One region of the Jeotgalicoccus sp. FSL K6-3177 genome, then DNA from elsewhere that is predicted to be linked to it. Evidence: predicted binding sites of a transcription regulator. Region 1 holds the regulator's gene; the other holds the start of a gene.

Region 1 (6,362 bases):
ATATTTTACCTGTCGTGCCGTAACGGTCGAGCTGATCGCTGAAGATATTCGTATGTACAAATAATTTAGGCTGAAGTTCTGAAACGACATTTTTTAAAGATCCTTCGTCTACCTCGAGAACCGCAATGGCACCTTTTGTAGAACGGGGCGCATTCAGAAAAGCGCCGACAATGCCCTGCTTCATATTAGAACCTGTACGATTGGTAATTATGTTTTTGTATTTTTTAGACAGCACATTTGTTGTCAGAGTTGTCGTCAAAGTTTTGCCGTTTGTTCCTGTAATCACGATAACATCGTAATTTTTTGCGAGGTTGCGAAGCAGGTTTTTATCGATGGAAAGAGCGATTTTACCGGGCAGACTGCTGCCTCCGTTTGTAAACTTTGTCAGTAAATAACGAGTAATTTTACCTGCGTTCTTAGCTATAGTGGACTTGAGTGACATTCATATACGCTCCTTTAACTTTAGACTTCGGGTATCAATTATAACATTCCGTATTATTAGGTACTATAATTTTTTGAAAAGGGTTATAATAAACAATATTAATCACTGAGGAGAGTAAACATGTTAGATTTCTTTATGAGTCTGGAAGCATGGCAGCAGGCGTTGCTCGCCACTTTATTTACGTGGAGCATGACGGGTCTCGGTGCAGCAATTGTATTCCTGACAAAAGGTGTAAGTGAAAACTTTTTAAATATAACACTCGGCTTTGCCGGGGGTATTATGATAGCGGCGAGCTTCTGGTCACTCCTTGCTCCGGCTATTGAAGCAAGCGCTGATAATCCGATTGGAGAATGGTTCCCGGCCTTGGTCGGCGTTCTCGGCGGAGCGCTGTTTATATACTTATTCGATAAACTGATACCTCACCGTCACCGCGGTGATGACATGGCGGAAGGATTGCCTTATAAAACTTCGAGACGCAGTACGCTGCTTATTACTTCGCTCACACTGCACAACATCCCGGAAGGGCTGTCTATCGGTATTTTGTTCGGTGCAGCAGGTTTAAGTGACGATCCGGTTATGGTGCTGAGCGCATTGACATTGGCAATCGGTATCGGACTGCAGAATATCCCGGAAGGGACTGCGGTGTCCATGCCTCTCAGAGGAGATGGAGCAAGCAGAAGACGGGCGTTTTTCTGGGGCTGGATGTCCGCGATTGTCGAACCGATGGCTGCACTGGTTGGTGTACTTTTAATCGGTTTCATGGAACCTGTGCTGCCTTATGCACTTGCTGCAGGTGCCGGAGCGATGATATTTGTCGTCGTCGAAGAAGTTATCCCGAGTACGCAGAAAAATGGTCATTCCGATGTGGCGGTATTTGCCTTTATGATCGGTTTTGTGATTATGATGGTGCTGGATGTCGCTTTAGGATAGAAAAAAACTCCGGAGGATTTGATGTGCACCCCTAAAGTTGAACTCCAAATTCAACTTTAGGGGTGCTTTGTTATGTCTAAAAGATATTCAATAGAATTAAAGATAAAAATAGTTAATGAGTATTTGACGGGTGACGATGGCTTTAACTTATTAGAGGGTAAATATAATATAGAGCGTAGCTTAATCAGAACGTGGGTCGAGCAGTTTAAAGATAAAGGTGTTCAGGGACTGACGGCTGGGATGACGAAATCTATCTACTCTAAATCGTTTAAGTTAACAGTACTACAACACCGCTTAGACCATCAGTTATCCTACCGAGAAACGGCTAAAATCTTTAATATCCCGAATTTCTCTCTCATTGCACAGTGGCAGAGTAAATATAATCAATATGGTATTCTAGGTTTAGAAAACAAACCGAAAGGCAGGCCCTCTAAATCGATGAAGAAGCAGCCATCTAAACAGAAACGAAATAAATCAGAGACTTTGAATGAAACCGAACGTGAAGAACTGGAACGTTTAAGAGTAGAAAACCGTAAACTTGAGGTGGCCATTGCGCTAGAAAAAAAGTTACAATCCTTAGCTCGAGACAAACGAACAAAGAAATAGTCAGAGCGATGATAGAGTTAAGGGAAACAGGTCTCTATATGCTTAAAGAGTTACTTGAGGCCGCGCAAATCGCTAAAAGTGTATTTAAGTATTGGAATGACCGTTTACCTGAAGAAAATAATAAAGATACTGAGCTCGTCCAAGCCATCAAGGATATTGTGACTGAAAGTCACCGCAGATACGGTTATCGTCGGGTCTGCTTGGCGTTGAAAAAAAGAGGTATCATTGTAAATCACAAGAAAGTACTACGCTTGATGCGGCAGTATCAATTGCTTTGCGTAAAGTTTAAACATAGAAATCGTCAATATAAATCCTATAAAGGAACAGTCGGTAAAATTGCTAAAAACAAACTGTCTCGCCGATTTAAAACCGATCGCCCGTATCAAAAAGTGTTGACCGACGTGACTCAATTCAATATTTCAGCATCAGGAGAAAAACTTTACTTGTCACCGTTTATGGATGTTTTCAGTGGAGAAATACTGTCTTATAGAATCAGTCCGGCACCGACGCTCGATATCGCTGTAAAACCTTTAGAGGAATTGATTGAACAAAGACCAGAATTAGACTATCGAATGACCGTCCATTCGGACCAGGGTTGGCACTACCAGCATAAAAAATGGGTGAGACATCTTAAAAGAAATAAAACATTTCAAAGTATGTCTCGAAAAGGAAACTGCTTAGATAATTCTCCAATGGAGAACTTCTTTGGGCTGCTTAAACAGGAAATGTTTTATGGACAACAGTTCATAACATATACAGAGCTTGAATCTGCGATTCATCAATATATTGATTTCTATAATAATGATAGAATTAAAACAAAATTAAAAGGCATGTCTCCTGTAAATTACAGGAAACATACCTTTAATAAAATCGCTTAATCAAAAAGTTCAACTTTTTGGGTTCACTACAATTTGTCCTCCGGAGTTTTTTTATTAATAATTTAAAATTTTAGTAGAAGAATCCGATCATTACAGAACTCAGGATTGATACAAGAGTTGCACCGTAAACTAGTTTAAGACCGAATTTCGCCACTTTGTCTCCGCTTTCGTTGTGAAGACCTTTTACAGAACCGGCAATAATACCGATACTTCCGAAGTTAGCGAATGATATCAGGAATACTGAAAGCATTGCCTGTGTTTTCTCGGATAATGTTTCTGCCAGCGGAACGAATTCCAGAATAGCTACGAATTCATTTGTAATAAGTTTTGTCGCCATCAGTGAACCGGCAGTCTGAGCTTCCGCCCATGGAATACCCATCATGAATGCTATCGGCATGAAGATATAGCCGAGAATGTCCTGGAATGATAAGTTAGAACCCGGAATTAACAGGAACAGATTGTTTAACAGACCAATCAGGGCGATAAACCCGATAAGCATTGCACCTACGACAAGAACAATTTTTCCGCCGTCGATGATATAGTCTCCAAGAACCTGGAAGAAAGATTTTCCTTTTTCCGGGTTTGTTGAAATTTCAACATCGCCGTCAACGACTTCTTCTTCGTAAGGGTTGATGATATGCACGATGATGTAAACTCCGAACAGATTCAGTACAATAGCAATAATAACGTATTGCGGATCAAGCATTGTAAAGAATGCGCCGACGATTGACAGTGAGATTGAACTCATTGCCTGTGCCGACAGTGTATACAGACGCTGTGTCGTCATTTTAGGTAGCTGGTTTTTAAGAGAAACAAAAACTTCCGACTGGCCAAGCATCATTGATGCTGCACCATTGTACGACTCTATGTAAGGCATACCTGTAATTTTTGTCAAAAGGAAACCGATACCTTTAATAACGAACGGCAGAATTCTCGTAAATGATAAAATACCAATAATCGCAGAAATGAAGATGATAGGCACTAAAACGTTAAATAAGAATACATCTACCGCTTCGCCCTCGCTGTTGGTCATTAAGTCGCCAAAAACAAATAATCCGCCTTCTCTTGCGAAGCCCAGTAATTTATCGAACGCGTTTGCCAGCCACAGAATAAACGTCTGCCCGCCTGTAGTGCTCAAGAATAAGAATGCAGCAAGCAGTTGCAGCACAAGTAATACTAAAATGTTTTTCCAGTGCTTAAACGCAAGTTTGCGGTTGCTACTTGCAATCCAGGCCAGGAAGATGGTGAATAGTATACCGACTATTCCCATTACAATACTCATAATGAAAGCCTCCAAAAAATTGATAGATGAAATTTTACTCTATGTATATGTTTCCATTTTATTATAAAGTAAATGCCGCGTAAACGCGATACCGAATTATTATAATGCAAACGTTTGCAGAAAGAAAGGTATTTCTAAAAATATAAACAAGAGATTTGCCAAAAAAACGCACAGCCTGTATACTTTAGTCAAAGTTGGTCAGAAGGAGTGATGATATGCGTAACATGTCGGATATTATTGAGCAGTATTTAAAAGATATGATTGAACAGTCTGGCAATGAAGCCGTTGAGATTAAACGCGCGCACATCGCTGAAAAATTTGATTGTGTACCGTCACAGTTAAACTATGTCATAAAAACCCGTTTTACAAACGAACACGGATATGTAGTGGAAAGTAAACGCGGCGGGGGCGGCTACATAAGAATCACTAAGGTGGAGGTGCATTCTGAAACCGAGTACCTTGCACATCTTCAGAATTTAATCGGGGAAAACATTTCTCAGTTAAATGCAGAACATCTGGTTCAGTCTATGTATGAAAACGAAGTGATTACTTACAGAGAAGCACAAATTATAGATGCAGTGATGAAACGCGAAATTTTATCGCTTGAGCTGCCTTACAGAGATATTTTAAGAGCGAAAATTTTACGCCGTATAATTACAGCTATACTCTATGCTAAGGAGTGATGATATGAAATGTGAAATATGCAACGAGCGTGAAGCGGCAATTCATATTTCGAAAGGTTCGGGGCTCACTCACCAGGAGCAGTATTTGTGTGAACAATGCGCCAATCAATCGATGGATATAAATTATAACCAGACAGATAATCCGTTTGATATTCAAACGCTGTTAAAAATGCTTGCCGGTAATTCAAAGCGTGATCAGGCAGAAACAGAAGAGTATGCCTGCCCGACCTGTGGTGCGACACTGCAAAGTATTGTGAAGAACGGTTTATTCGGATGCAGCCACTGCTACGAGTATTTCGAACGCTATGTGCCGGAAATCGTTACACGTGTACAACTCAACCAGCAGCGTCATATTGGGAAAATACCGTCGCAGGCGCACGATACTTTAAAGTTGAAACGCGATATCGAAACGCTTGAAAGAACACTGCAGGAAAAAGTGAAAACACAGGCTTTTGAAGAAGCAGCGGTCATCCGCGATCAGATACAGGAACTGAAGGACGGTGGGGCGCATGAATAGACATACAAGTACGTGGATTCGTGATGCGGTAAATACAGAAATAGAAATGTCATCCAGAATCCGTCTCGCCCGCAATATTAAAGGCGTACCGTTCACCCATATGCTGGAAGATGATGAAGATCTCGAAGCGCTCGGAGGCCTGGTGTCAAAAATGCTGCCCGGTTACAGCCTGGCCTCTCTCGACGGTTTGTCTGCGCAAGACAGAGCGCTGCTTGTTGAGAAGCATTTAATCAGCCCCAATTTTGCGAGACGCGGTACTCGTGTATTTATTAACGGTGATGAAGATATTTCGATTATGCTCGGCGAGGAAGATCATATCCGCATACAGGCGCTGGGTACAAATACTACTCTCGAGGCGCTTTATGATAAAGCGGAATCAGTTGATGATACATTGGAAGAAAAGATAGAATATGCATTTGATGAACAGTACGGTTATTTAACAGCGTGTCCGACCAATATCGGAACCGGCATGAGAGCGTCTGTTATGCTGCATCTGCCGGCGCTCGCGGCGACGAACAAAATTCAGCGTTTTCATAATAACCTGACACGTTTCGGATTTACCCTGCGTGGTATATACGGGGAAGGTTCAGAACCGCTGGGTTCCGTCTACCAGCTTTCCAATCAGGTAACACTCGGATTCGAAGAAAGAGTCATTATTAATAATTTGAGTGAGCTGAAGAATCGCTTAATCGAAGAAGAACGTATGGCAAGACAGCATTTAATGACACTTGATACACTGGATGCAGTTAACCGTTCACTCGGCATTCTGCAACATGCTTACAAGCTGTCTTTAAAAGAAGCGTCGATGCATTTAAGCAATGTGAAACTCGGTCTTGATCTATCGTATATTGAACTTGAAAATTTTAATTTTCAAGAATGGTTTCAGCTTATACAGCCGGCCTTTGTGAAAGAACGTGTAAATACAGAAGAAGACGATTCACCTGGTATTGTCGCGGAAAGTGCGCGGGCAGCCTTAATGCGTGAATTACTAGGAGGGAAATAAATATGCTGTTTGGTAAACTAA
Region 2 (6,362 bases), 1.6 Mb from region 1:
TGAAGACACAGGTTATTTCTGCATCGACAATCTGCCCCCGATCCTTATTCCAAAAGTCGTAGAATTAATGGAGTCCACCGACGGCAAGATGAACAAAGTCGCACTCGGCATCGATCTGCGAGGGAAAGAATTTTTTGATGATTTAATCCAAAAACTGGAAACGGTTCTTAATAATGAAAGTATTATGCTGCGCATCGTCTTTCTCGACACGGATAATGAAAGACTCGTCAGCCGCTATAAGGAGACACGCCGTTCCCACCCGTTAAACGAAGGCATGTCGCTGCTTGAAGCAATTAAGAAAGAACGTGAACTGCTGGATGATTTAAAAGGACGGGCATCCGTCATTATAGATACGACGGAACTTTCTCCGAAAGAGCTGAGAGACCGTATTTTCACTTTATACAGCGGAGGCCGCGAGCAGTTTTTTGCCGTTAACGTGCTGAGCTTCGGATTTAAGCACGGCATTCCCATCGATGCGGACTTGATGTTCGATGTCCGTTTTCTGCCGAATCCATTCTATATTCCCGAGTACCGCCCGTTAACCGGACTCGACAAAGAAGTTTATGATTATGTAATGAAATGGCAGGATACCGATACGTTTTACGAAAAACTGTATGATATGATTAAATATTTAATTCCTCAATATATAAAAGAAGGTAAATCCCAGCTGACGATTGCTATCGGGTGTACAGGCGGACAGCATCGTTCTGTTGCTCTGTCCGAGCGCCTTGCAAAAGATCTGCTGGAGAAGTTCGCATTTTCGATTAACACGACCCACCGCGATGCGATGATTGAAGGCAAAGTCCATGAACAAGATTAAAATCGCCATAATCGGCGGAGGTACAGGTCTCGCTGTTTTATCGCGCGGCTTAAAAAAATATCCTGTGGATATTTCTGCTATCGTATCGGTGGCAGATGATGGTGGGTCAACCGGAATTATCCGCGATCAGATCGATATGCCTGCGCCTGGAGATATCCGAAACGTTATGTCAGCTTTAAGCGAAGTCGAAACGAAACTCGAGCATCTGTTCACTTACCGTTTTAAAAAAGATGAAATATCAGGTCATTCCCTCGGCAATTTAATGCTCGCTGCCATGTATGATATCAGCGGCGATTTCGCAACTGCCGTCAGCGAGCTGTCGAAAATACTGAACGTTAAAGGAACCGTGATTCCATCGACGAATGTCAGTCCGAAACTCGCTGCAAGAATGGCTGATGATTCAATTATTATCGGTGAGAGCTATATTCCGAAAGTGAAAAAAGAGATTAAAGAAATGTATTTAATACCGACGAATATCGATGCGACACCAGCTGCTGTTGAAGCAATACTGGAAGCGGATATTATCGTGCTCGGTCCGGGCTCGCTGTATACGAGCATTATTCCGAACCTGCTGCCAAAAGGGATAAGAGAAGCTGTTTCAGCATCGGACGGCATTAAAGTATATGTTTCAAATCTGCTCGAGCAGCCGGGTGAAACGATGGGCATGTCCGCATTTGATCATCTCTCGGCAATTGAAAAACATTTGAAATCGCGGGAGATTGACTACGTTATTTTAAATGAACGGGACGTCTATGAAGAAATGGCGGAAACGTATAAAAACAGAGGGGTCCAGATTATTAAAAGCGAGCGGGATAAACTGGAAGAGCACGGTGTAAAAATCATTACAGATGATGACTTGATTATCGTTGATGAAGAGCGGGTTGTCCGCCATAATAATGAAAAGCTCGCTGAAATTATATACGACATTGTAATTGATGAATCAGATACATTGAAGTATTAGGGAAGATTTTGAAAGGAAAGTGGTAGCATGTCATTTGCTTCCGAAATGAAAAATGAATTAACGAGAATCGAAGTGGATGAGTGCTGCATGAAGAGCGAACTGTCCGCGCTGATTAAAATGAACGGCGCAGTCAGTTATTTTGACGGACAATGGGTTATCAATGTTCAGACTGAAAATGCTGCGATTGCGCGCCGTATCTTTTCGTTAATTAAAAATGTATATAAGATAGAAATTGATCTGCTTGTCAGAAAAAAGATGAAGCTTAAAAAGAACAACGTTTACATCTGCCGCATTAAAAAAGAATCTAAAGAGGTACTGGAGGATTTGAAGATTTTTTCAGGCGGTGTGCTGACAAATACGATTACGGATGAAATTACAGAAAAAGAATGCTGCAGACGCAGTTATTTAAGAGGTGCTTTCCTTGCCGGCGGTTCGGTAAATAATCCGGAAACATCAGCCTATCATCTTGAGATTGCTTCGCTGTATGAAGAACATGCAGAAGCAGTGACGAAGCTTATGAACCGCTATGAATTAAATGCTAAATATATCGACCGGAAACGCGGCTATATTATTTATTTGAAAGAAGCTGAAAAAATTGCGGAGTTTCTGAGTTTAATCGGAGGCTACCAGGCGCTGTTAAAATTTGAGGATATACGTATCGTCAGAGACATGAGGAACTCGGTTAACCGGCTCGTAAACTGCGAAACTGCGAACTTAAACAAAACGATAAACGCAGCAATGCGCCAGGTGGAAAATATTAAATTTATCGATGCGGAAATCGGCATCGATGAACTGCCGGAGCGCTTAAGAGAAGTGGCGCGCATTCGCGTCGAACATCAGGACATGACATTAAAAGAAATCGGCGAAGCCGTATCTACCGGTACGATTTCGAAATCAGGCATCAATCACCGGCTCAGAAAGCTCGACGAAATTGCAGATAAACTGCGGAGCGGAGAAGAACTGGTATTTTAAGCAAAAAGAGGCATCCGAAAGTATTCGGATGCCTCTTTTGTCTTTGAAAGCGGCTGTGAAGCCGGCATTTACAATATATGATCTTTTTATCCGCTGTATATATTCTCCATCGCCTGTTCGAGAGTTGGATATAAATATTTAAAGTCATTGTTCATCAGTACACGGGGATGAACTTTCTGGCCTTCCGTTACAAGAAGGGCACGTTCGCCAAGGACTTTATCAATTAAATAAGCCGGCGTTTTAAAAAAGTTCGCTTTGCCGAGCACGGCACTTAATACTTTAGAAAACTCGCGCTGTCTGACCTGCACAGGGGCGGTTATATTAACCGGACCTCTGATGTTCTGATTGACACCGATAAAGAGGAGCGCATTAACGACATCATCGATATGAACCCAGGAATACCATTGTTTGCCGCTTCCGATATCACCGCCGATATTTGCTTTATACAGCTTTTCCATGGCAGGAAGGGCACCGTTGTCTTTATCAAGCACCAGGCCGAAGCGGGAAAACACAACACGAATCCCGAGGGATTCGATATTCGCTGCGGCTGCTTCCCACTGATTGACGACATCCGATAAAAAGTTCGTCGACGACAGCTGATCAAATTCATCGTACTCCACAATTTCACTTGTAGGATAGTAGCCGACAGCACTCGCATTTATAAAGGCAAGTGGCTTAATACCCGACTTTTGAAGCCAGAGGAAAAGCATACCGGTCATGTTCAGCCTGCTCGATAAGATTAAGTCTTTATAGTCTTCCGTCCATTTTTCATTCAGAGAAGCCCCTGCAAGATTATAGATCAAATCAAAACTATCGGGAAGCTCGTCAGTCCAATCCAAATTGTTAAAATTACTGTCATCGTATTTAATATAATGTATATAAGGGTGTTCGCTCGTTTGTTCCCTGCGCGTTAAAATGTAAACGTGATGGCGGTCTTTCCGGAATGCCTGTGTCAGTTTTGTACCGATAAAACCAGTGCCGCCTGTGATGAGAATGTTCAAATGCTTCGACCTCCCAATACATGTGTTTCTTTCATTTTAATTGAAAAGGGAGTTTAAGTCACGTATGTGACTTAAACTCCCTGTAATAGACTATTTTATTTTTCAGGTTCCATGACGTGGTCGATTAAACCGTATTCTTTAGCTTGTTCTGCTGTCATGAAATTATCGCGGTCAGTATCTTTTTCGATTTTTTCAAGCGGCTGTCCAGTGCGCTCTGCTAAGATCTTGTTTAATTTCTCGCGAGTTTTTAAAATGTGTTTCGCAGCAATCTCAATTTCAGTAGCCTGGCCCTGAGCTCCGCCGAGCGGCTGGTGAATCATAATTTCTGCGTTCGGAAGCGCGTGGCGTTTTCCTTTAGCACCTGCTGTTAACAGGAATGAGCCCATCGATGCTGCAAGTCCGAGACTGATTGTCTGTACATCCGGCTTAATGTGCTGGATTGTGTCGTAGATTGCCATGCCGGCAGTAACGCTGCCGCCCGGTGAGTTAATATAAAGGTAAATATCTTTTTCCGAGTCTTGTGCCTGCAGGAATAACAGCTGGCTGACTACCGAGTTTGCAACGTTATCATCGATTGCACTTCCGATCATAATGATTCTATCTTTTAAAAGTCTTGAATAAATATCGTAAGCACGTTCGCCACGATTTGTCTGTTCAATAACCGTAGGTATTAAATTCATAATATTGCCTCCTGTTTTGGTGAACTAATTTATTTTATATTATATTTATAACACATTAGTCAAATAAGGTCAAAAGAAAGAGCTTCATCTGATAACCACTTTATCATATTATTTAATTATGCAATTCGTCAATAATTAGTCTTTATTCCTGACGGTTTCCTTGCTATAATGAAATGTGCTTAATTTTTATTATTCTACCCCCGTGGTGTAATGGATAACACGTAAGATTCCGGTTCTTAAGATGGGAGTTCAATTCTTCTCGGGGGTGCTAAAAAAGAGGTGGGACAGTTGTCGGTCGAAGAACTTGAAACAGTCGACAAACCTGATGACAGTTTAGATGAAGACTTTGTCCGCAAAGTCTTCTATGTCTGTTTAAACAGCGGGAAAATCCTGCTGGAAAGCGGTGCGGAGACGTATCGTATCGAAGATACGATGATCCGCATGGCAGGCAACTACGGTATCGGTAATGTTCAGGTCTTTGTCACAACAACAGTAATTATTTTGTCGATGAATGATTACGCTTTGTCCCAGACAATCAGAATCGATGAGCGCGCAAACAATTTACAAAAAGTCGTAAATATTAATGACTTATCTAGGCGTATTACTAAAGGATTGCCCATAAGAGATGCGATTGACAGTATAGAAAATATCCATGAAACGAAAATGTTTCCTTTCTGGCTGATTGTTTTCACCGGCGGAATGGTCGCTATTATGTTCCTGCTTCTGTTTGGCGGCGTGGCGGGCGATATACCGGTCGCAGCTGCTGGCGGCATGGCGGGTGTATTGATTACAGAAAGTATTCAGCGCTATACTAAAATTAAATTTTTCAACGAATTTTTCGCAGCGTTTTTTATCGCTGTGATTTCTGTACTGTATGTAGACTACGGTCCGGGAACAGAACTCGAGACGATTATTATCGCCGCAGTCATGCCGCTCGTTCCTGGAGTGCTCATTACCAATGCGATACGGGAAATGATACGCGGACACTTGATGGCAGGCACGATGAAAGGCGCGGAGGCATCGCTTACAGCGATTGCGATCGGTGCCGGAGTCGGCCTCGTCTTCATGGCAGTCTAGGAGGGGAACAATGTTATATGCAGTTCAATTTATACTTAGTTTCTTTGCCTCTGCAGGATTCGGAATACTTTTCAATGCTCCAAGCAGGACGATATTCGCCGGCGGTTTAAGTGGAGCTTTCGGCTGGCTCGTATACTTTACCGCAACCCAGTATGAAATACAGCCGGCCATCGCATCTTTTTTAGGAGCGATTATGCTGACTGCCCTGTCGATTGCGAGTTCCCGTAAATTAAGGGCGCCGGTAATTATATTTATTACATGCGGAATTATTCCCCTCGTGCCCGGCGGTGTAGCTTACAATGCCATGCGCAGCGTAGTGCTGCAGAATTACGATATGGCGCTTGCCTACGGTTTTCAAGTAGCTCTCGTGTCGCTGGCAATTGCTATGGGGATAATTTCAACCGAGATGATAGATTCATTAATCCAGACGCTGAAACGTGAAATTAAAAATATGCGGAAGAAAGAGGCTTAACCAATGCTTAATCTTACTTATTACACACGAGATAATTGTCATTTGTGTAATGAAGGAAAACTGCAGCTCAGACTGGCATTGTCTGAACTGAGAGATAACGTAGTGAAACTGACCGAAGTGAATATCGATAGCGATGACAAACTGCAGGAAGAATACATGGTGCGCATACCCGTTTTAAGCGACGGAGGCAAAGTGATTCAAGAAGGCGTTTTAGATTTTGTAACTATATATGATTACGTAAAAGATAATTATAAATAATGATAACCGGGAAGCGGCGGACTTAAAATGTCTGCCGCTTTTTTAATGCAGCTGCTCTTAAAATATTTTTAATGTTTTAATAAGCGAGCGACATATGTATAATTAAAATGAATATAAATTT

What was found. The regulator CtsR, encoded in region 1, represses protease genes until heat stress. The targets are predictions, from matches to a motif close to ATGGTCAATAAAGGTCAAACA.
Region 2: a site for CtsR is predicted at 4,490-4,510, ahead of clpP (ATP-dependent Clp endopeptidase proteolytic subunit ClpP). Genes of this name have one in related genera too.

Annotation. Positions count from the first base shown of each region.
Region 1 is NZ_JBBOSK010000001.1:2,233,604-2,239,965, reverse strand. It holds gene MHH58_RS11435 (MurT ligase domain-containing protein) at 1-442, opposite strand, end outside; gene MHH58_RS11430 (ZIP family metal transporter) at 563-1,372, shown strand; gene MHH58_RS11425 (transposase) at 1,445-1,978, shown strand; gene MHH58_RS11420 (IS3 family transposase) at 1,987-2,856, shown strand; gene MHH58_RS11415 (NupC/NupG family nucleoside CNT transporter) at 2,927-4,138, opposite strand; gene MHH58_RS11410 (CtsR family transcriptional regulator) at 4,354-4,821, shown strand; gene MHH58_RS11405 (UvrB/UvrC motif-containing protein) at 4,826-5,338, shown strand; gene MHH58_RS11400 (protein arginine kinase) at 5,331-6,341, shown strand; gene MHH58_RS11395 (ATP-dependent Clp protease ATP-binding subunit) at 6,344-6,362, shown strand, end outside.
Region 2 is NZ_JBBOSK010000001.1:644,607-650,968, forward strand. It holds gene rapZ (RNase adapter RapZ) at 1-820, shown strand, start outside; gene MHH58_RS03270 (gluconeogenesis factor YvcK family protein) at 807-1,781, shown strand; gene whiA (DNA-binding protein WhiA) at 1,809-2,753, shown strand; gene MHH58_RS03280 (TIGR01777 family oxidoreductase) at 2,840-3,754, opposite strand; gene clpP (ATP-dependent Clp endopeptidase proteolytic subunit ClpP) at 3,850-4,434, opposite strand; tRNA gene MHH58_RS03290 (tRNA-Arg) at 4,631-4,702, shown strand; gene MHH58_RS03295 (threonine/serine exporter family protein) at 4,714-5,511, shown strand; gene MHH58_RS03300 (threonine/serine exporter family protein) at 5,522-5,983, shown strand; gene MHH58_RS03305 (glutaredoxin family protein) at 5,987-6,241, shown strand.